Linked DNA regions of Pleurocapsa sp. PCC 7327. The protein of the gene in region 2 interacts with the protein of the main gene of each other region in a pairwise test. Links are inferred from orthologs where the notes say so. Each region holds a gene or a part of one and is shown on either strand. Other genes may lie near its edges. The genes, in order: PLE7327_RS15830 and PLE7327_RS07145.

What was found.
Region 1: the proteins of PLE7327_RS07145 (region 2) and PLE7327_RS15830 interact in binary tests that used the Escherichia coli proteins (3 or more experiments, as listed by UniProt). The link is inferred for Pleurocapsa sp. PCC 7327 from one-to-one orthologs.

The regions. Positions count from the first base shown.
Region 1 is NC_019689.1:3,534,950-3,546,538, reverse strand. What follows is about bases 467-3,451. They hold PLE7327_RS15830 (citrate synthase), read right to left. Parts: upstream 2,558-3,451; coding sequence 1,376-2,557; downstream 467-1,375. Other genes in these bases: sixA (phosphohistidine phosphatase SixA), read right to left, coding at 2,675-3,175; PLE7327_RS15835 (MBL fold metallo-hydrolase), read right to left, coding at 467-1,203. Outside these bases: PLE7327_RS15840 (hypothetical protein), read left to right, coding at 1-253; more of PLE7327_RS15835, read right to left, coding at 328-466; PLE7327_RS15820 (ABC transporter ATP-binding protein), read left to right, coding at 3,536-5,335; PLE7327_RS15815 (response regulator transcription factor), read left to right, coding at 5,611-6,312; PLE7327_RS15810 (TetR/AcrR family transcriptional regulator), read left to right, coding at 6,459-7,043; PLE7327_RS15805 (ABC exporter membrane fusion protein), read left to right, coding at 7,047-8,330; PLE7327_RS15795 (site-2 protease family protein), read right to left, coding at 8,578-10,092; murQ (N-acetylmuramic acid 6-phosphate etherase), read right to left, coding at 10,107-11,024; PLE7327_RS15785 (DUF3110 domain-containing protein), read right to left, coding at 11,042-11,461.
Region 2 is NC_019689.1:1,589,852-1,601,433, reverse strand. Bases 4,043-7,020 are described here. They hold PLE7327_RS07145 (lipid kinase), read left to right. Parts: upstream 4,043-5,066; coding sequence 5,067-5,975; downstream 5,976-7,020. Other genes in these bases: PLE7327_RS07150 (nucleoside phosphorylase), read left to right, coding at 4,196-4,933. Outside these bases: nadC (carboxylating nicotinate-nucleotide diphosphorylase), read left to right, coding at 1-44; PLE7327_RS07175 (DUF3593 domain-containing protein), read right to left, coding at 83-376; PLE7327_RS07170 (DUF2499 domain-containing protein), read right to left, coding at 409-723; PLE7327_RS07165 (lipid-A-disaccharide synthase-related protein), read left to right, coding at 1,159-2,472; PLE7327_RS07160 (helix-turn-helix transcriptional regulator), read right to left, coding at 2,477-2,830; PLE7327_RS07155 (ABC transporter ATP-binding protein), read right to left, coding at 2,928-4,034; PLE7327_RS07135 (DUF3285 domain-containing protein), read left to right, coding at 7,432-7,629; rRNA maturation RNase YbeY, read left to right, coding at 7,764-8,285; PLE7327_RS07125 (diacylglycerol kinase family protein), read left to right, coding at 8,448-8,897; PLE7327_RS07120 (aminodeoxychorismate/anthranilate synthase component II), read left to right, coding at 8,923-9,513; PLE7327_RS07115 (MBL fold metallo-hydrolase), read left to right, coding at 9,584-10,360; PLE7327_RS07110 (6-pyruvoyl-tetrahydropterin synthase-related protein), read right to left, coding at 10,394-11,582. UniProt on the Escherichia coli protein: In vitro phosphorylates phosphatidylglycerol but not diacylglycerol; the in vivo substrate is unknown.

The DNA.
Region 1 (11,589 bases), 1.9 Mb from region 2 along the record:
CATCAATCCTTACAGCCTGCGAATGCAAATCGGTCGCATGTTTGAGCAGGGACAATCGTTTTTCTGTACGATTAAAGTCCGCGATTGGCTCAAAGAACGCAATCAAGATCCCAACGCCTATGACATTATTTTCCATCCGCAACCCGCGCCACCAGGAGTGAATATGAGGACGATGGTTGAAATCGAACTGCGCCGCAAAGACGGACAACCTGTCGATCCCTGGTTGCAAGAAGAAATTAATCGCTACGCCTAAAATGTCATTTCCCTAATTTACGATTGTTGTAGCATCCGAGCAAATCTGGATCGAGCAGCGTTATCGAATCGATTTTAGTTAACTGCTTCCATCCAAGCAAGACACTGCTGCATTTGCTGGCGCATCGTTTCGGTATCGGCATGATAGCGGCGACCGTGACCAGGTAAAACCCACTCAAAAGTGTAGTTGGCTAACTCATGCATGGACTTGACCTGTTCCGACCAAGAGTACCAGCAATAGCGACGAAACGCATAGAGATGGTTCAAATAGGAAGACCAGGCAAGATGATCGCCAGTAAACAAAAATTTGTGACGATAGAGTAGAACCGTATGACCTTTGGAATGTCCGGGAACGGGAATAATTAATACGTCTGGAGCAAATTCTATTGGTTCGGTTCCCGTCAGCTGAATTTCTACATCTGCGGCACTCGATGTAATGTCATCTACATGGAGAATGCGATCGCAGTTAAAATGCTCTCTAAATTTTCGATGATTGGCTACGTCATCTCGATGGGTTAGATACATGTAGCGCACTCCTCCCATCTCCTCTAATCGTTTAACCAAGGAAGGCGCATAGCGAGGCGAATCGACCAAAATATTGCCATCCGAACGCTGAATTAAGTAACTAGCCGCACCGTAGGAATCCTCAGAATGATAGCCGCAGTGATAAACATTCTCTTCGATAAGAATGGGAATGCTTCGCTGAGCAGCTTTGATATCTTTGGGTTTTTCTACCGTGCCAATAGAAGCTGTCGGACAGGACAACAGCGCTTGCATGGCACGCAATCGTTCTATTTCGTTGGCGGGTTGATGATAGACAGCTGACTGTTCTCCCGAACGATTAAATATTTCTGGTGCCATCCAGCGACAAGTATCGCAGTCGATGCAGGTGGAATCGACATAAAAGTTGCCATCGACGTTTTCAGAACGTCGCTGTTTGAGCTGAGCCATTATTTTCTCCAACCCTTATAACTAAAAGTCTTGCGTCTATTCTAGTTCATAAATGTAGTCGTTATGAATACGTTTTATGTCATAAAGCGACAAAATTAAAGCGATCGCACCTCACAATCGAGAGCGATCGCCCCAGCCTAAACTCAACCTATGTCAACTTCAGTTATGGATTTCAATTCTTGCCATTTCGTTGTAGAGAAACAACGCGCTCTTCCATAGGAATATAAGATAGAGCGTGATCGCCAGTATAAATCTGCGTAGGACGGTAGATACGGTTAACTTCCAGTTGCTCTTTCCAATGGGCTAGCCAACCAGCAACTCGCGAGATACCAAAGATTGGCGTAAACAGGTCGTTAGGAATTCCCAACTTGCGATAAACCAAACCGGAGTAGTAATCTACATTGGGATAAATTCCCCGTTCTCCAAACCCTTTCTCTTCTACAAGAACCTTTTCTAATTTGACAGCAACGTCGTAATACTCGTCGCGACCCTTCTTTTCAAAAAGCTCTTCTGCCCAATTTTGCAACATAATTGCGCGGGGATCTTTAACTTTCCAAACGCGATGTCCAAAACCCATAAATTTATGTTTGGGATTTTGCTTTAGGCACTTTTCTACATAAGGGTGGACATTATCTACCGAGCCAATTTCTTCAAGCATTTCGAGAACTTCTTCATTGGCTCCCCCATGCAACGGTCCAGCTAGCGTTCCCACAGCAGAAGCAATCACTGCATAGGGGTCGGTTAAAGTCGAAGCCGTCACCCTTGCCGAGAAGGTAGAAGCATTCATGGTATGCTCGGCGTGAAGGATTAGACAACGGTCGAAAATCTCGGCTTCTTGAGGATCGGGAATCCGCTCGGTGAGCATGTATAAAAAGTTAGCAGAATAGTCCAGATCGTCGTTGGGTTGAACGGGGTCATTCCCCCTGCGCATCATATGAAACGCTGCCACCATGGTTGGAATTTTAGCCAGCAGGCGCACGACTGCTGCTCGGATATAAGCTTGATCGTCTAAGGCTCGACGGGAGTAAAATAGCCCTAGCGCTGCCGCCGAGGTTTGCAGCGCGTCCATCGGGTGTCCCGTTTCTGGGAAGCATTTCATCATGTCGCGAATGCGATACTTGATGCGTCGATGGTAGCGGATTTCTGTTTCAAACGCGGCGAGTTCCTCTTTAGTCGGTAGTTTACCCCAAATCAAGAGATAGGCTACTTCGAGAAAAGTACTTTTGACGGCGAGTTCCTCGATTGGAATACCGCGATATTCGAGAATTCCTTTCTTCCCGTCTATATAACTGACGCTAGATTGAGCGGCTGGAATTCCTTCCAAGCCCGGTTTATATTCGCAAGCTGTTGTCATGGTTCTAATCGTGACGTTTCTACTACCTGAAGCTAACTTACCTCAAGGTGCTCTAGTGTCTTCGGTTTTACCGAAATGCTTTAATGATTGTTTATTATCTAGAGCATTATTTAGAGCCTAGAGCAGCCATTTTGGCGAGGTTAGTAAAAATAATTCGCTGTTGCCTAGAGGGTTTTCTCCATCGGGCAGGAGCAAGCCGATAACACCTGCTTTTTTCACCACTAACTTTTCTTTCGGACTTCCCCACACTAAAACTTCTGCCCAATTTCCTAAGTCCGGTTGATGACCTACTAGGGCAAGACAGTTATTTCCTTTATTGTATCGAGATTCCAACCACCAGTTTGCCCAAACCCGTACATCGCCATCGGGAGCTAGGGCAGCAAATTCTTCTAGGCGATCGCATAAACCCGCTTTTTGCAAAATCTCAGCCGTTTGATACGCCCGCACTAGCGGACTGGTCAAAATTAAATCGAATCGCACCCCAATATCATACAAGCGTTGGGCGACTTGCTGCGTCCTTAAACGACCTTTATCCGTCAGGGGTCGTTCTTCATCGTTAGGATACTTAAGGGGATCGCGATCGCCAGCAATTCCGTGGCGGATGAGGTAGAGTTCCATAAGAAAGAGGAGTGTGGGGGGAGTTAGGGGATGGGGAGAAAAGAAACAAGACCAATCACTTTCCGCTAACTACTATCTACTAACTAATCCCCAATCCAAAATCGAAAATCCTTTCATCGAATGACCAGTGACCAATGACCAGAAATAATGGGATACAAGCCCCATCTTTCCAGACGGCTTTATTATTTATGTTATCCTAGTTGCCGTAGAAGAATCTCCGCCCTATAAGGGCGGAGATTGTCAATTGACGGTCGGTTAGTTCCATAATCTGCTTCATTGACAATTTAGGTTCGCTCCCCCTAAAACTGGTAACTGTACGGGGCGACATGCTTTGCTCCTACCAGTCGCTAGTCACCGTCAATGGTATTACCTTATTCAATAATTCAAGACTATCGGGGAAAGCGTCCTTTCAGAACGCTGCTCTTACTCTATCGCCAAGACCTCCGCTATATTGGGCTGTCAATGATGTTTTATGTCATCAAGCACAGCCCTGAATGGCTTAGACCCCTTATTCTGGCTAATATTATCGATATTATCTCGACTCCGAGCCAGCATGCTTTCTGGGAACTCTGGTTGAATGGAGCTATCTTTGCGGTTTCTGTGGTACAGAATATTCCTACTCACTATCTGTACGTCCGATTTATGAGTTTAGCTACTCGGAGAATGGAGTCTAGACTGCGCGCTGCACTGATTCAACGACTGCAAGAACTCTCCCTAGAATTTTATTACCAAAACAGCACGGGACTCATGCAATCCAAACTTCTCAGGGATGTAGAATCGATTCAACTGCTGACAAGTCAGTTATTTGAATTTTTGCCCTCTGCGCTGCTAACCATTCTCATCGCACTGATTGTAACAGGCATTCGCGTTCCTAGTTTCTTACTGTTTTTCCTGGCAACCGTACCGCTAACCGTCATTTTAATGCGAGTACTGATAAAACCGCTCAGCGATCGCAATCAGAAGTTACGGCAGCAGTATGAAACCATGTCGGCGTATCTGGTTGAAATGGTCAAGCTAATTCCCATAACTCGCGCTCATGGAGCAGAAAGCACCGAAATCGATCGCACTCACAACAAGCTTATTTTATTTCAGGAGGCGGCAATGCGCGTCGATCGCATTAATGCGATCGCGGGTGCAGCCTCCTGGGTGACGTTACGGCTGTTCGGTTGTCTGTGTCTGATTGTCTCAGCTGTTCTTGCCTATAAAGGTCAATTTGGAGTCACTGCGGGTAGCGTCGTCTTACTGACTGGCTATTTTGACTCGCTGACGACTTCGATATTACAGATTCTTGCCGTCCTACCGCAAATCGGGAGAGGATTCGATGCCATTCGCTCGGTTGGAGAAATTCTCGAATGCCCGCAAATAGAACCCAATCATGGCAAAATTCTCGTTACCGAAGTACGAGGGGCTTTCACTTTCGAGTCGGTCGGTTTTACCTATCCCTATGCCGAAAAACCCGCCCTTGCCGATTTTTCCCTTGCAGTCAGTCCGGGAGAAACTATCGCGATCGTCGGGGCTTCGGGCGCGGGCAAGTCCACCCTTCTCAATCTAATTATCGGCTTTTTGCGTCCGAGTGCCGGACGAATTTTCCTCGACGGACGCGATCTCAATACCTTAGATCTGAGAACCTATCGGCGTTTCCTTTCCGTAGTCTCTCAGGAGACAATTTTATTTGAGGGAACAGTTGAGGAAAATATTCTCTACGGAACCGCTGGGGCAAGCGAGACACAATTGAGGCAAGCGATCGAGGATGCTAACGCCCTCGAATTTATCGAGGAACTGCCTCAAGGACTCAATACCCCGATTGGGGAAAATGGGGTGAGACTCTCTGGCGGACAGCGGCAGCGAATCGCGATCGCCCGCGCTCTTATCCGCAATCCTCGCGTGTTGCTGCTTGACGAGGCAACGGCTTCGCTAGATTCTGCCTCAGAATCTTTGATTCAGGAAGCGTTAGAACGTCTGATGGGCGGGCGTACCACCTTTGTCGTTGCCCATCGCCTCTCCACTATCCGCAAAGCCGATCGCATCGTCGTTTTGGAGGCAGGACGCATTGTCGAGAGCGGCAGCCTCCAGCAACTGCTAGATAATCAAGGTCTGTTTGCTCGACTTTACGCTTTGCAAATGAGTAAACTTCCTTTGGTTCGATTGTCGGGCGAGTGACTGTTTCTTTATCTAATTTGCATGCTTAACATAATCATAAATCTTACTGGAAATTTAATTTAGAGTTTTTATTTTTCTAGTTTAAATTTTTAATTACTTGTTATTTCTTCCAACTATTTTTAGTTAACAAGCTAGCAAAAATTCTTAATAAAATTTTCGATTGCTTGAAAAGATAAATTATAGGATAATAATTGAATACATTTTTTTGAAACCCAATGTTTATTTGTTGGCGGTTTTAAAAGTTTTTCTAAACCGCTTTTGCTTAAATTAGTTATATGATTCGTATTCTCGTAGTTGACGATCAAAAAACCGTCCATCAAGCATTGAAAGGCTATTTAGATACCGAACCAGATCTAGAGATAGTTGGATTTGCTACTAACGGTCATGAGGCTGTAGCACAAGTAGAAAAACTCAACCCAGATCTAGTGTTAATGGATATTGAGATGCCAGGGATCAATGGCTTGGAAGCTACTAGGATCATCTCGGAACGCTTTCTCTCAAGCAAAGTTTTAATGCTTACTAGCTACGACGACGAGCAATATCTAAATTGTGCTTTACAAATGGGAGCAAAAGGATATCTTCTCAAGACTACTCCCGCACGAGAATTAGTAATGGCAATTCGCTATGCTTATAAAGGTTATTTTCAGCTTGGCCCCGATCTGATCGGAAAATATGTTAGTAAAATTCCAAGATTACAGGCGGATTCAAATGAAAACAATCGCTTGAGAGAAGCGCTTAAACTGCAAATTCAAACGCCAGAGAAAATCAAGAAAGAAATTAAAAAAATCTTAGAGCAAGAAAATAGAGTTTCTGTCGCCCAGTATACAAATTTACAAATCAAAGTCGATAACCTTTCGCATTTAACCCGTAGGTTGGAGAAACAAATAGCTTCTTTATATAAATTTTTCTTCGTTAATGTTTTTTTGATTATCTTGATTATGCTAGGAACTCTGTATGTTTTTACTCAGACCTTGTAGCAAGAGAAATAAATTGTTTGTGCTTTCTTCATCCTCGTTGTGAATTCTAGGAGTTCCAATTGCTCGTATTATTTTATTGCTCGCTTGATTTTATAACAAATGTTCGATATAATAAAATCAACATCAAACCTCCGAAAACATCCCCTATGCCCAAAATTGTAGACCATGACTTATACCGCAAAGAATTGCTCGCCAAGAGCTTTGACTTGTTTGCCGAAAAAGGCTATGGAACGATTACCATGCGCAAGATTGCCGAAGGACTGGGAGTTTCTACTGGAACGCTCTATCACTACTTTCCTAGCAAACAGGCTTTGTTCGAGCAGTTGGTTGAAGAATTAGTCGAAGGAGACATCCTGCGGGTAACGGCAGAATTAAAAGATGCTCGAACTCTGGAGGAACGAATTGAGAAATCATTTGACTTCATCAGTCGCAATCAGGATTATTTTTTTAAGCAAACACTTATCTTTGCAGATTTTTACAAGCAGCAGCAACAGCAAGGACGAGAGTTAAGCGATGCACTCAGACAATCGTGCATGCGAGTAGCAAAGTCAATGTCAAAACTTTTGGGCATTGAAGATCCCGAATTGATTACCTTCTTACTCAGCTTAGTAGATGGTCTGATCTGGCGGCAGATATATGGTTATGGATGCGTTGATTACTCAGCTCAAGCTAAAGTCCTGACGAAGATGTTAACTGCCTATCTCAATAACAATAATAAGTTAAGGAAGTAAATCATGAGTCTGCAAGGTTTGCCGAAAAAGTCTACTCGCTGGATAATTGGTTCGGTAGCGATGGGAATCGCTTTTACAGGAGCGATCGCACTCTATAGCATTTCACACTTACAATCAGCAAAGGAAACTACATCTGAGTCGGCACGAGTTCCTCAACTCAAAAAAGTAACTGCACTAGGACACTTGGAACCGGAAGCAGAAGTCGTTCCCGTCGCCGCACCCATAGCGCTAGATGGAGACAGAGTTGCCCAACTACTCGTCAAAGAGGGCGATCGCGTTAAAGCGGGACAAGTTATTGCCATACTCGATTCGCGCGCTCGCTTGCAAGATGAGGTCGCGCAAGCTAGAGAGCGGGTCAAAATGGCGCAAGCCAAACTCGCCCAAGTCAAAGCAGGGGCGAAAACTGGGGAAATTCAGGCGCAGCAAGCCGCGATCGCGCGTCTAGAAGCCGAACAAAGCACGGAAATTGAAGCCCAAAAAGCGACGATCGCGCGAATCGAAGCCGAACGACATACAGAAATTGAAGCTCAAAAAGCCGCGATCGAGCAGATAAAAGTCCAGCTTGCCAATGCCGAAGTAGAATACAAACGCTACCAAACCCTTTTTAAAGAGGGAGCCACTGCTGCCTCGTTACTCGATAACAAGCGCTTAGCCTTCCAAACGGCACAGCAGCAACTCAAGGAAGCGCAAGCTAACCTCAAACGCATTCAAACCTCCAGAGGGCAGGAACTGAACGAGGCGCGAGCTACTCTCAGGCGCATTCAGACCTCGCGATCGCAACAACTCAAGCAAGCTAAAGCCACTTTAGACCAAATTGCCGAAGTTCGTTCTGTAGACGTGCGATCGGCGCAAGCAGAGGTCGATAACGCCATAGCAGCACTCAAACAAACTCAGACCAATCTAAATCAAGTTTATATTCGCGCGCCGATGGCGGGAAGAATTCTCAAAATTCATGCGCGACCGGGCGCAAAAATTAGCGATTCTGGAATTGTGGAAATCGCTCAAACCGACCAAATGCTGGTGGTAGCAGAAGTTTATCAAACCGATATCGGCAAAGTGCGACTCGGACAGAAAGCTGTCATTACCAGCAATACATTTCCAGGCGAATTGCGGGGAACGGTATCGGAAATTGGCTGGCAGGTTAGCCGCCAAAACGTTTTTAGCAACCAACCTGGAGAAAACCTCGATCGCCGCGTGGTAGAAGTCAAAATTCGCCTCGATCCCGAAGATAGCAAGCGCGTGGAAAGGTTGACTAATTTACAAGTTCAAACGGCGATCGCATTATAAATTCTGGAGTTGGACTGAGATAATTGCGAATTGGATTGACTTTGTTGGAGGGGTGGGTCGATCGCGCATTTTTGTTGTATGATTAATAAAGTGTAAAATACGGCTCAGTAGCTCAGCGGTAGAGCAGCGGACTCATAAGCCGTTGGTCGTTGGTTCAAATCCGACCTGAGCCATTCCGAGACTGGTACAAAGGAGTATGAGGAGCGGCATGTATCCCTTTCTCCTGCCTCCTTTGCTCTCTTGCTTGCTAGCCCCCAATCCCTAAACGCCCTGCTAAACCCGGACTGAGAGGAATCAAGGTTGCCAACATCAAAAACAGTGCTAATAGACCCCAAGCAGCGCGAGTATCGTCAGGTTCGGTTAGTTCGTTGAGGCTAGGACGTTCTAGATCGCGTTGTAAAAATAGAATTAAAACTGCCCAGTACAGAGGAATGGGATTGGCAGGGTTAATTAAAGCAACGAGTCCTAAGAGAACTAAAGTAGCAATAGAAGTGCGTCTGGCTATCTTCCTTCCGTAGATGGCTTGAACGATTCTTCCCCCGTCTAATTGTCCGGCAGGTAGCAAATTTAAGGAGGTAATCACTAGCCCTAACCAGCCGAGTATCGTCAGCGGATGAACGTCAACGATCGCTTTTTGCAACTGCTCCCCTAAAACCACTCTGGCAAGACTTCCCACCAAAATCGAGCCTTGGAAAAATTGGCTGGGAACTTGAAACAAACTGCCCGGACGGGAGAGGATTAACCCAGCGACTAGCATCGCTAAAGAGACGATGCCGCCAAAGGCTGGACCAGCAAGCGCCACGTCAAACAAAGCAGTTCGGTTAGGAAGCAAGGACTCAAAGCGAGTAATTGCCCCGAAGGAACCAATTTGCCAAGTTGGAAGGAAAAAGGGAACGCTCAGGCGAATATTATATCGTTTGGCTGCGATGCGATGACCGATTTCGTGAGCGACTAGGATTGCCCAAAGTCCGAGACTCAGGGGAATAGCTTCCCGGTAACGACCTAAATTGCTGAATAAATCAAACCCTAGCAAAAGTCCAGCCGATTCTAAACTCGTGGCGATAGTGGCAATAAGTAGGACTAACGCTAAGTTTTTCTGAGCAAGAGTTGTCGGTTGCGGGTCGTTTGTGCTGGGAAGGACGATAACAACGGGTTTTCCTTCCGTCCCTTCTACCATAAACAACCGATATTTTTCGCCAAAATTTTCTTTAAGTTTTTCTGAAAGGCGAGCATGTACGGTTTCGGGTTCCCCTCGCAGATTTCCTTTAAAAATTGCGCCTTCTTGATAGGAAATCGTTTCTGTAGCGAAAAAAGTATCTATGCCAAAAATCCCTTTGATGAGTTTTAGGTCGTCTTCTGGGATCGGCAAGATCTCTGGAACGATAGCTTCTGGCTGCTCTCCAGTTTTTGGCGCCGTTTCGGAAGTTGGGGGAAGATTTGTCTCTCGTTCGTCTTTGAGCTTTTGGGCAGCTCTCTCGCGTAAAATAGCGTCTTGTCCTTCTGCTCTGAGGCGATTTCCTAAATAAATATAGACGACGACTGAAGCGACGAGTAGGAAGAGAATGCCCACCAAATTCAAATAGATTCCCGCCGCGAATAAGCCAAAGAAAATTAACCAGGGAGCCATGAGAATAACGGATTGCAACCAGGCTAAGATCCCCAATTTGCCATAGGCTTTTGCCCGATTGTACCCCCAAGCTAAAATTCCTAGCGCGACTAGAACAATAGCGGCAATGGCAGTAGTTTCTGATGCGTTAATCATTTTGGCTCCGAGCGTTACAGTTGAGTGCGATCTTGGAGAGCAGCGCGAAGATTGCCTTGGTGTCGTTCTAGGAGGCGATCGCCCGCTTCGGCATCCAATCCGCTCCAGTGCATTAACAGGGCGAGTTTAACCCGCTTGCCGCTGCGTTCTAGGAGTTTATCAGCTTCTTGGCGGCTGAGTTGGGTGATATCTTGTAGGATGCGCAGAGCGCGATCGCGCAGTTTGCGATTGGTGACGGCTACATCGACCATGCGATTGCCGTAGACTTTTCCCTGGCGTACCATCACCCCCGTGGAGAGGATGTTTAATGCCATTTTAGTCGCTGTCCCGGCTTTTAGTCGCGTCGATCCTGCTAAAACCTCCGGTCCGGTGAGCAAGCGAATGTCCACATCAGCGTGAATGGCGACCTGCTCGGCAGGAACGCAGCTAATGGCAATGGTCGTCGCGCCTCGTTGCTTGGCGGCTTCGATTGCCCCATGGACGAAGGGAGTAGTTCCCCCCGCCGTAATGCCGACTACGACATCTAATTCATTGATTCGTCGCTCGGCGATCGCAGCCGCTCCATCTTCTTTTCTATCTTCTAAATCTTCCGAGCTGCGAACTAGGGCGGTTGCCCCTCCGGCAATGATTCCCTGTACCATTTCCGGCGGCGTACAGAAAGTCGGAGGACATTCCGCCGCATCTAATACGCCCAAACGTCCGCTCGTTCCCGCACCGACATAAAAAAGCCTTCCTCCCCGACGCAGCGACTCGGCGGCCAGGTCGATCGCCCTTGCCAATTCCATCCGCGCTTTGGCGATTGCCGCTAAGGTTTGAGCATCTTCTTGATTGAAAAGATCGACGAGTTCTAGCGATGTCAGTCCATCTAGATTGCGGCTGTTGGGATTAATCTGCTCTGTGAGCAGGTGACCTCTTTCTTCCAAAGTTTCCATTGTGAATTTTGAATTGTTTAAAGTAGCCCTTCGAGCCGACGACGAATACTCTCTAACTCAGATGGGGATATTTCTGAGTCGGTTTCCGTTCCGGTTTCCGTTCCGGTTTCCGTTTCAGTTGCCGTCTCCGGTTCTGAATAATTCCCGTCTGGTTTCCAATCTGTGTTTTCGACATTTTTGTCGGGGGGAATAGCTAGCATGCCATCCTTGACAATTTCCCAATCATAGTCCGCGCTACGGCAAAATTCCTCGATTTCCTCGGAATCGATCGCTTCTACGGTTGGGGCTGGAAAGTCTTGAGCTTCTAGCAGGAGAGCATAGCGAGTCGCGTCATCTTCTGACTCAAACATCAAGACTTTATTGCGATCGCCTATTTGAATCGTGTGGATGCCTTCATTTTCAGTTCGGGCATTAAACAACAGTACGAATACGCGCATAGTTAAGTCCTCCTACAGGAACCGATCCTAACTACAGGAGCGTTAAGAATGAATCTTTATTTACATAAGAATATCCAACAATGAAGACAATTGAACATCCCACCTTCTGGAGAAATTAAATCAGAGAC
Region 2 (11,582 bases):
GTTCTACTTGGTTAGATTTAAGTATGAAAATGGGAGCGAGTTGAGAATTAGTTTGAACTTTGAACTTTGAACTTTGAACTAATTATGACGCGCGTTTGCGATCGACAATTGCTTGCCGAAACCCCAGCACGACCAAAATATTAGAAATAGTTAACAAAGATTCCGCACTGCCGTGCAACCAATCCACATTGGCTAAAACCTTGCCATAGTGAATTTTGGCATAAATTCCTGCTGGAATGGTAACGCCGACAAAAACCAACAGAGCATAAAATCCAATTAAAGCCAAACGCGGGGTTTGTTTAGAACGAGTCAGAAACCACAAAAATCCTAGATAAGGAAAGAGGGAAAGGGCAAATAACGTATCTTTTGAGAGCATCACAGGAATTTTTTTTCGACTACTATTGTTAACTATTCTTGCTGCGATCGCCCCCCACTAGCAGAACGCCAAATCCACCAAGCCGCGGCGCACAGAGTGCAATTGCCTACCACGGTCATTGAAGCTTGTAGCGTTACTAGCCATTCTAACGAACTGGCATTATCGAAGAAATGCCAAGTACAAGCACACATGGCACTGAGCAAAGCAGGTAACATTGCCCAGGATAATCCCCACCAGTATCGATTGCCAGTTACTTCTCCATAAATCCAGACGAGCCAAATAGCGGCAACCCACTCAATAACGCTAGAAACGTGAATAACCCAAGTCGGAATTGAAAGTGCATGCATAGGTTTTGCCAATGAGAAAGAATTTTCTTCTGTCGAGCTTATCTCATTTGGCGTTGTCCTACCAAGGAAACAATTAGCATTACCAGCCAGCTTGACAGTCAAAGACTATGTTAGGAAGCTATATCTAGTAATGCTAATCTGTCCACTGTTGTTCCCTAACCATTTGCATTCTCATTGAATGGGATAATGAAAACAACCTAAGTTTAGGCTCTTAAAAATAAACTGATAAATTTTTCAGGACAAAGTTCTCCAAGCAGCGATCTCAATAAGTTTGAGGCGATTGCGACTGGCGGCAAAATCAATAAAAAAACTATTTTAATTTAGGAAAACACACTCTTATTTTCCTTATCTTCGGAAAACTGGAATGGGAACTATCTGTGAAGAATCGGTTATCTTAAAAAAACCGTCTACCTAATGAGCTGTTAGTCTAAATTCATGCAACTCCTTGTCTTAAGTAACGGTCACGGAGAAGACGCGATCGCCATCCGCATTATAGAACAATTGCAGCGCCATCCCAGAGCGCCCAAAATAACGGCATTTCCTCTAGTGGGAACTGGATACGCCTATTCCCAGCTTAATATTCCCACGATCGGGCAGGTAAAGCAGATGCCTTCTGGAGGATTTATCTACATGGATGGGCGACAGCTATGGCGAGACGTTCGAGGCGGATTATTGCAGTTGACGCTAGCGCAATTCAAGACCGTCCGCAGATGGGCAAAAATCGGCGGAAAAATTTTAGCGGTGGGCGATATTGTGCCTCTACTATTTGCATGGTCGAGCGGTGCCGAATATGCTTTTGTCGGAACGGCGAAATCCGAGTATTATCTTCGCGATGAAGACGGTTGGTTGCCTCCAACCTCTGGATTAGAACGTTGGTTGGGAGCGGTATATCTTCCCTGGGAGCGCTGGTTAATGAGCCGTCGCCGCTGCAAGGCAGTATTTCCCAGAGATACACTAACCACTCAAATTTTACAACAATGGTCGATCCCTGCTTTCGATCTGGGCAATCCCATGATAGATGGACTTGAAGTTGAAGCCTGCGATCGCGCTCCTATACATTTGTGCGGCATCAACTCGTCCCACGAGGGATGGGTCAGTCGATCTACTTGGAGCTGGCAAAATAGCGGCTCGCCAGCCAAAAGTCAGAAGGATTCGCTCGTCATTCTCCTGCTCCCCGGATCGAGAATGCCAGAAGCACAAAGAAATTGGCAAACGATTTTGACCGCCATAGCGGGTGTCATCGCTGTCTTCGATCGCCGTCCTATTTTATTTTTAGGCGCGATCGCGCCCGCTTTGTCCCTCGAACCTTTTCAAAAGCCTCTCATCGAGCGCGGTTGGAATTTTCGCCCGATTTCCGATGCTAATGCTTCAGCGTTTACGCTAGGTAGTACAACCTTAATCCTATCTCAAAATGCCTATGCAGAGTGTTTGTCGGCGGCTGACTTAGCGATCGCGATGGCGGGAACGGCAACGGAACAGTTTGTCGGCTTGGGTAAACCTGCTATTATCATTCCTGGCGAGGGACCGCAATTTACCTATGCATTTGCTGAAGCTCAAACTCGTCTTTTAGGGTGTTCTGCTATCCTGGTAGAACAACCCGAACACGTTGTCAGTGAGATTCAATCCTTACTCGACGATGCCGATCGCTGGCAGCAAATTAACCAAAATGGACGGCGACGGATGGGAAGTCCCGGCGCTGCTGCTCGTATTGCTAATTGTCTGATGGAAAAATTTATGGTCAATAGTTAGTGGTTTATAGAAAAGCCTCAAATTTCTCAAACTGTTGAGCTTGTTTTAGCAATCGTTCCTTAACGCGATCGCAAACTAACTCGCATAACTCAAAGATTGCTGGATCGGCAATTTCATAATAAACGCTAACTCCATTTTGTCGGCGCGACAAAAATCCAGCTTGCGTCAATACTTTTAAGTGCTTCGATAAATTTGCCTGTCCCAAACCAGTCGCTTCAGCAATTTCTGTGACATTCATAGTTCCCGATTGCCTCAGCACATCTAAAATTGCCAGACGACTCACTTCTGAGAGGACTTTGAAATATTCTGCCACTGGGGCTAGCAGTTCGGGAGATGTCTTAGAAGAAGTCTTTGCCATAGAGAGCGATCGTCGCTTTCAAAAATCGATTAAATAACTAAGTAGTTATTTTTATTTTAGGCGAAAATACTTCCTCGATGCAGCGATCGATCGCGTTTTAATGAAAAGAAAGCACCTCAGAAATTGGCTTCATCTGGGCAGTCGAGGGAAAAACCCGTGCGGCTTCGGGACTGACTGAAAGCTGGACTCGCATCCCGATCGGTAGTTGGGTGTCGATCGCGGTACGAGCGTGCAATCTTTTGCCAGAAGCAGTTTCTAGACAGTAGCGGTACTCTCGACCTAAAAATTGGCGATCGCAGATTTTTATCGTCGAGGTCTCATCTGGCTTGAGGATAATATCCTCTTGAGCGATCGTCAACTCGCCCGTATCTAATCCCCTCAATTCGCTTGCACTCGGTATTTCCCAGGCTCCAATTTCTGTTTGCCAAGTATTTCCCTGGCGCTTGGCTGGAAGAACATTTGCCTGCTTGACAAATTCTGCCACAAACAGCGAAGCCGGGCGAGTATAAATTTCTTCTGGCGTACCTAACTGTTCTAGTTTGCCTTGGCGCATTACCCCAATTTTATCGGAAATGGAAAGGGCTTCTTCTTGGTCGTGCGTGACGAAAATAGCTGAAGTTCCTGCTGCTTTGAGGATGTGGCGGATCTCGTGGCGGAGGTACTGTCGCACTTGCACGTCCAAATTGCTCAGAGGCTCGTCTAATAGGATCAAAGCGGGTTGGGGCGCTAAAGCCCTGGCTAAGGCAACGCGCTGTTGTTGGCCGCCCGATAGTTCGTGGGGATAGCGTTTTTCTAATCCAGTCAGTCCTACCAGTAAAAGAACCTCAGCAATGCGTTGTTCGATCTGGGCTTTGGAGAGACGAGCGCACTTCCTTTGCAACCCAAAAGCAATGTTTTCTGCAATGGTTAGATGAGGGAACAAAGCATAGTCTTGAAACACCATGCCAGTATTTCTCGACTCTGGCGGCACCCAACATCCTTTGCCCGCAACCGTGCGTCCGGCAAGAGCGATCGCGCCGCTTGAAGGTTGCTCGAAGCCAGCGATAATCCGCAATAGCGTCGTTTTTCCGCAGCCAGAAGGACCGAGCAATCCTAATACATCTCCTTGCTCTAGAGTTAAACTGACGTTATCTACCGCAGGGGTGGAATGAGCTGAAAACTGTTTGGTGACGTTTTTGAGATCGAGGATAGTTGGTTGTTCCATCAGGGATATACTTAAGCGATACTCAGGGCTAGAAAATCTGAAAAAAGCGGGCAGTGAATGCCTGTCTCAATTCCGAATCCACATAGAAATCTTTCTAATAACTCACTATTCCTTATATAACATTAAACAGCCTTCTAAATAAGAAATTTTCTCAAAAATCAATGATGTGGGAAACCGCTCGAAAACCAGCCGCCTTCGCCAGCAACGTTGATAGGATTCTCGTTCCTCAAGGAACGGAATATAGAGCAATTTGTCGAGGTTTGCAATCGATCGATTCGCAGAAACCTTTAGGATTGCCTATTCCCATAGGTGTGAATGCTTTAACGCCCTATTTAGAAAAATGGCAACAAACTAAAGACTTTCTTAATAAGCCGCCGGCTCGCATCTTGCTAATGGGATTGTGTGGCAGCTTGTCGCCCCAATATAGCGTAGGAGATCTCGTCATTTATCAAGCCTGTGGTTATAGGAGCGAGAAGCTTTTATGGCGAGAGTGCGATTTTTATCTGACTAAATTGCTTGGCGATCGCCTGCAAGGAAAAGCAACCTTAGTCAAGGGGTTGACAAGCGATCGCGTTATTTGGTCTGCCCAAGAAAAATCTTATCTAGGTCGAATCTGCCAAGCTGACGTAGTAGACATGGAAGGCTATGCAGCCTTAGAGATTCTTGCTCGCGCGGGGATCGCTCTAGCCATAATCCGAGTCATCAGCGACGACTGCCAGCAAGATTTACCCAATATTATGCCAGCAATAGGGTCTGATGGCTCGTTACAGCCTTTTCCTTTAGCCATGAAGATGTTGCAAAACCCCGTCGCGGCTATTCGACTCATTCAAGGTTCTCTGCGAGGACTAAAAGTATTGCAGCAAGTCACCAGTGACTTGTTTTCTGAGGAGTTAGGATAGAGCGATCGCGCTTCAGTCAAAACAGATAATAACGACTGGCAAGGCTTCATAACGATTGGGAGTGTCAGTAAAGCTTCTAGAGAGAGAAAATAGAAACAGAAATGTTATCTCACTCACTCGCTAACAAAATCTCATGACTAAACGAGCGCTCTTGCTAGTTAACCGTTATGCTCGCAAGGGTCAAAAAAGCCTGGCTAAAGCAGTCGAAATTCTACATGACCTAGATTTTGAACTAATTACCGTGCCGATTAAAAATCCTCAGCAACTTCCTGAGCTAGTCCACAAACATAAAAATGCGATCGATTTAGTCATCGTTGGTGGAGGGGACGGCACCTTAAATGCGGTTGTCGATAGCTTGGTAGAAACCAAACTCCCATTAGGCATTCTCCCGCTAGGAACGGCTAACGATTTAGCGCGTACTCTCTCAATTCCGCCGTCTATTCCAGAAGCTTGTCGGGCGATCGCATCTGGTAACCTCAAGTATATTGACCTGGGTTGGGTCAACGGCAAACATTTCTTTAACGTAGCGAGTTTGGGATTGAGCGTAAAAATCACCAAGAAACTCTCGAAAGGAGCAAAACGCCGCTTGGGAATTCTCGCTTATGGGTATACCGCCTTGCAAGTCCTCAGTCAAACTCGTCCCTTTCGAGCAGAAATTCGCGTCAATGGCGAGTCGATTAGAATTAAAACCATTCAGATTGCAGTCGGCAACGGGCGCTATTATGGAGGTGGCATGGCGATCGCCAAAGATGCCGCGATCGACGATCGCCGCTTGGATTTGTATAGTTTAGAAATAGAGCGTTGGTGGCAAATTTTTCCACTAATATGGACTTTACCTAGCGGCGATTACGAGAATCTGCCGTGGGTGCGATCGCTTGAAGCAGAAGAAATTGAGATCTATACGCGCAAACCCGAAGAGATCAACACAGATGGGGAATTGACCGTTTCGACTCCGGCTAAGTTTCGCGCGATCCCCAAAGCTTTAGCCGTATTTACGGCAGCAGAAACCTCGTATTCCAAAACGACCCCTAGAAAGGATTAAAATAAAAAAACACCCTAAACTTTTAGGAAAGTATGGAAATTTCAGAACTCAAACGAGAAATAGAAACCGTTGGTTCGCGCCTGGGGAAAACCCAGGACTATCTTTGACCTTCCCGCACTCAAAGCTAAGATTCAAGATTTAGAACAATTGGCCGCTCAACCGGATTTTTGGGATAGTCAAGAGAAAGCACAAACAACGCTTCAGGAACTCAACGATCTCAAATCCAGCTTAGAGCAATACCAACAATGGCAAACTCAACTAGAAGATACTAAAGCCATTGCCGAACTGCTAGAATTAGAAGCCGACGAAACCCTCGCAATAGAAGCCAAAAACAATCTCATTCACCTCCAACAAGAACTCGATCGTTGGGAACTACAGCAGCTTTTATCGGGTGAATATGACGCAAAAGGAGCCATCCTAACTATTAATGCCGGGGCTGGTGGAACTGATGCCCAGGATTGGGCAGAAATGTTGCTGCGCATGTATACCCGTTGGGGAGAAAAACAAGGCTATAAAGTTCGCGTGAGTGACATTTCCGAAGGCGATGAAGCGGGGATCAAGTCCGCTACCCTCGAATTTGAGGGACGCTACGCCTACGGCTACCTCAAAGGCGAAAAAGGCACTCACCGACTGGTTCGTATTTCTCCTTTCAATGCCAACGGCAAGCGACAAACCAGCTTTGCCGGCGTGGAAGTGATGCCAATTTTAGGGGAGGAAGCGGTTAAAGTAGAGATCCCCGAAAAAGATCTGGAAATCACCACTTCTCGTGCTGGTGGGAAGGGCGGACAAAACGTTAATAAAGTAGAAACTGCCGTTCGCATCGCCCACATCCCCACGGGGATCGCCGTTCGCTGTACCCAAGAGCGATCCCAACTCCAAAATAAAGAAAAAGCCCTCGCCCTTCTCAAGGCGAAATTGTTGGTAATCCTTCAAGAACAGCGGGCAAAAGAAATCGCAGAAATCCGAGGCGATATGGTAGAAGCCGCTTGGGGCAACCAAATTCGTAACTATGTCTTCCATCCCTATCAAATGGTCAAAGACCTGCGAACCAATGTAGAAACTAACAACGTGACTGCCGTTATGGATGGGGATCTCAATCCCTTTATCGAAGCCTATTTGCGTCAATCCACGCTAGGAGAACAAAGCTAATTGTGGGGTAGTCTATATCTAGAGTAGGAGCATCTCGAACGCAAACGAGATGCTCTGAGCGCATTAGGGTAAGTAGATAGACAGAATTAATAACACATTTCAGGGGTGAATTTAATTTTGCCTAGATACTTACGATATGGCATAAAGTAGGGCAACCCAAAAACCACCTACCCTAAGAGAGAAACAAATATAGACGAACTGGGAATACTATAAAAAAAGAGATTGCTTGATTTTTAGCAATAAACTGTTACATTAAATGCAGCGATCGAACTAATAACTCTAGTAACTTTCTTAAATCCAAAATCCTATGAGTGATTCCTCTACATCTACTCAAACGTCAGAAGCACCAACTCTCAAAACAGCTCAAACCGAACCAGAACCCAGTTACGTCAAACTCGCTATGCGTAACATGGTACGCAAAAAAGGAATTTCATTGAAACACTTTTTCCTGACTACCGTCGGTTTACTAGCTTTTCTGATCGGCATGTCCTACTTAACTCGCTAATCTCTTCTTTAGAGTGTCAGTAATTTAGTTAATTTTTACTACTGATAACTGTACGGGCGGGTTTGGTCTGTAGTTATGTAACAAGGCGCTCATTTTCACAATTAACCCGCCTCTACCGATTGCTGATAACTGATATGGCATCTTCTCTCAAATCCCCTGTAGCAGTTGACGTAAATTTGCAGGATGTTTTTTTCGAGCAATCATCCGCAGCTTGCCCGATTTCCCCAGACACTTGGACGAATTGGTTTCAAACTTGGCTAGAAGTCATGCGTCCCGAACTTCCAGAGGCAGATATCTACGAACTATCGCTTCGTCTAACCACAGATGCAGAAATCCAGGCGCTCAATGCTCAGTATCGCCAGCAAGATCGACCTACAGATGTATTGGCATTTGCGAGTTTAGAAGTAAACTTTCCTAAACTGCCAGCAGAATTTTCCGAATTAGAGCCTTTGTACCTTGGAGATATTATTATTTCAATCGAAACTGCCGAACGACAGGCAGAGCAACAAGGACATTCCTTAAGTGTAGAACTTGCCTGGTTAGCCTCTCATGGGTTTCTCCATCTGTTGGGTTGGGATCATCCCGATGAAGATAGTCTTGCCAACATGCTCTCCCAGCAGCAAACGCTATTGAAAATAATCGGGATTTTGTCTTAGTGCTGATAAGCTAATAATTTTAATAGAACGAAATCTAAAGAAAATCTTATCTTTTGAAAACGAACGGTCTCTATGAAAGCAAATAATTTACAAATGACTCAATCGACCAACGCCAAAGCACTTGACTCGATCTATTTTCCCGTTCCCATTAAGGAGAAGCAAATGATTAAATCTCCCTTCTTGGGTGGCTATAACTTAAAAACTTCTTCGCTGCGAGAACTCGCTTGGCAAGTTGCCCCGAATCTCCTGATTAGCTTTCGATACGCTTGGGCAGGAGTTAGCTACGCCTTTGTCACTCAGCGGAACTTTCGCATTCATACTGCGATCGCGACGATAGCTATAAGTCTGGGGCTTATTTTGAGGATTACACCAGTAGAAATGGCAATCGTGACTTTAACCAGCGCCTTGGTAATGGTACTAGAACTATTAAACACCGCTCTCGAATCCGTCGTCGATCTGACGGTCGGTCAATCATATCACGAGCTTGCTAAAATTGCTAAAGACTGCGCGGCTGGCGCGGTTCTCATTTCTGCTCTGGCGGCTTTGTTAGTAGCCAGTTTTATCCTACTGCCGCCGCTATTTAGCCTAATTTTGCAGCTCGGCACGTTCTAAGTAAAAACAGAAAGGCAGATCGGCATTGATTCTTGTTATTGATAACTACGATAGTTTTACCTACAACTTAGTACAATATTTGGGAGAACTGGGCGAAGAACTGCCAGTCGCTTCAGATATTCAAGTTTATCGCAACGATCGCATTGACATCGAGACCATCCGTCAGCTTCAACCCGATGGGATCCTCATCTCTCCAGGTCCAGGCTATCCCAAGGATGCAGGAATTTCCCTAGCGGTAATCGAACAACTCGGCGCAACCGTACCAATATTAGGCGTTTGCTTGGGACACCAAAGCATCGGTCAAGTCTTTGGAGGAAAAATCGTTCCCGCTCCCGTTTTAATGCACGGCAAAACGTCGGAGATTCACCATCAAAACGTCGGCGTTTTTCAAGGATTAGACAATCCGTTTCAGGCTACTCGCTATCACAGTTTAGTCGTCGATCGCGAAACGATGCCAGAGGTGCTAGAAATTACAGCGTGGGTTGAAGATGGAACGGTTATGGGTCTGCGCCACCGAAACTATCCCCACATTCAAGGCGTTCAATTCCATCCAGAAAGCATTTTGACCAGATCGGGCAAACAACTGTTGCGAAATTTCCTCAAATCGCTAGATTAAGTATTTGTTACTGATAAGATGCAAGATGCGATCTTCTAACTAACAACTAGCAACAGAGGGATAAATTTCCATGAGACGGCGACAGTTCATCCGTTACGCTGGAGCAAGTTTACTGGCAGCAAGCGGTTCCGCTTGGGTTTCGGGGTGGGGGAGCGATCGCGCACAAGCTCAAAGCGGCGGTTCGCTTACGGTACAATACTTAGGACATACGTGTTTTTTATTTACCGGAGGCGGGAGGCGGATTTTAGTCAATCCCTTTCGCGCGATCGGCTGTACGGCTGGCTATCGCCCTCCCAAAGTCCAAGCCGATCTGGTTCTCGTCAGCAGCCTGCTTTGGGATGAAGGGGCGGCTGAAGGATTGCCGGGAAATCCTAAAGTACTCTACGAACCAGGCGTTTACGAGATTGGCGGCATCAGGTTTCAAGGAATTAGCATTGCTCACGATCGCGAGGGGGGACGGCGTTTTGGGAACAACATAGCTTGGCGTTGGAATCAAGGCGGTATTAGGATTCTACATTTGGGCGGTGCAGCGGCTCCCATTGAGATAGAACAGCGAATTCTCATGGGCAATCCCGATCTCGCTCTCATTCCCGTTGGTGGCGGTCCCAAGGCTTATAATCCCCAAGAAGCCAAGCAGGCAATGGAATCCCTCAACCCTAAAATTATGATTCCCACGCAATATCTGACGGCTGCTGCCGATAAAAACGCCTGTGATTTAGTTCCTGTAGATGAATTTTTAAAGCTAGTCGAGGGGATGAATATCAGCAAAATTAATAGTAACAAACTTACTCTCAATTCTGGGAATATTCCCAAACAGGGAACGGTCATTAGGGTTCTCAGTTTCTAGCGAGATCGATCGCTTGCGGGCATCCTGCCCGCACTACAATTTATCCCTCATGTTATCGATTTGAATTTTTGAACTTTTAATCCACAAAAAAACTAAGGCCGCAGCACTTAAAAAACTTAAAATCATGCCTGCAATAAACGCAGGAGTCCATTGATAGCCCAATTCTACTTCATGAGAACCTGGCTCTAATTTCAGTTCCATCGTTCCATCGTTAGCCATTGCAATTGGATGAGATTTTTGATTTAAATATAAATGCCAAGCAGGATAATAATAGGTTCGTATCCTAATAGTTGAAGGCTCTTTGGCTATTACCTCAAATCTTCGATAGTAACTATCCCACCGCTCGATTTGGATGTCTGCTTTACCGCTTTTTAGGGAAACTCGCGGTTGTCCGATGAGGGGTTCGGGAGGAGATGAATTACCCCCCTTTAGTAAAGGGCGATATTCTCTAACATCTCTCAATTTATCTGTATAGGGATCGTCAAGGGCTATTTTAATATACTCTAAATGGGCAATGCTTCCTTTCCCTGGATTTCGCAAAGTAATGAATTGACGGGAAAGTTTATAAGAATATCTAAAATTTAGTAAAAGAATTCCAATAATAATTAACGATAATAATAGCTTGAAAGGCGATCGAAGCTTAAGAATACCGCTAACTACAGCCCCACATAAAGCAGCTCCCACAAATGAAAAAAGCTGCAATAACCGCCAAGGAAATTGAACCGATTGTAGCATGCTACTAGATTGCCAAATCAGTGTAGACAGCGAACTCATCATAAAGGCGATCGCGATCGCAAAAGCAAGCCAACCCCAAGTTTCTCGAATAATTGCCTTATTTTTACGACAGAAGACTAAAGCAATAATGGTTAAAATCGCGATCGCCAATAACTGATGGATAAAAATATAAGAAATGTTCACCAATTGAGTAATTTTTAGAGGAAAGAGTGGAATGCCAGAGCCAAGTAAAGCAGCTCGATATCCTCCCAAGAATTCTTTCATATTTTCAGTGTTGACGAAGGACTTTTCAACAATTGCTGGCAGTAAGTATAAAGATGCCATTCCCAAACCAATGCCAGCAAATATAATTGTTGCTAATACAGCCTTCCAGGATCGATGAAGCAGAAAAATGAGCGTATAAGGCAGCCAAAAAATAAAGCAAAGCAATAAACTTGCCGTGTGAGTCAAAGCCATCATCGCCCAAGAAATCGCTAAACCAATTCCC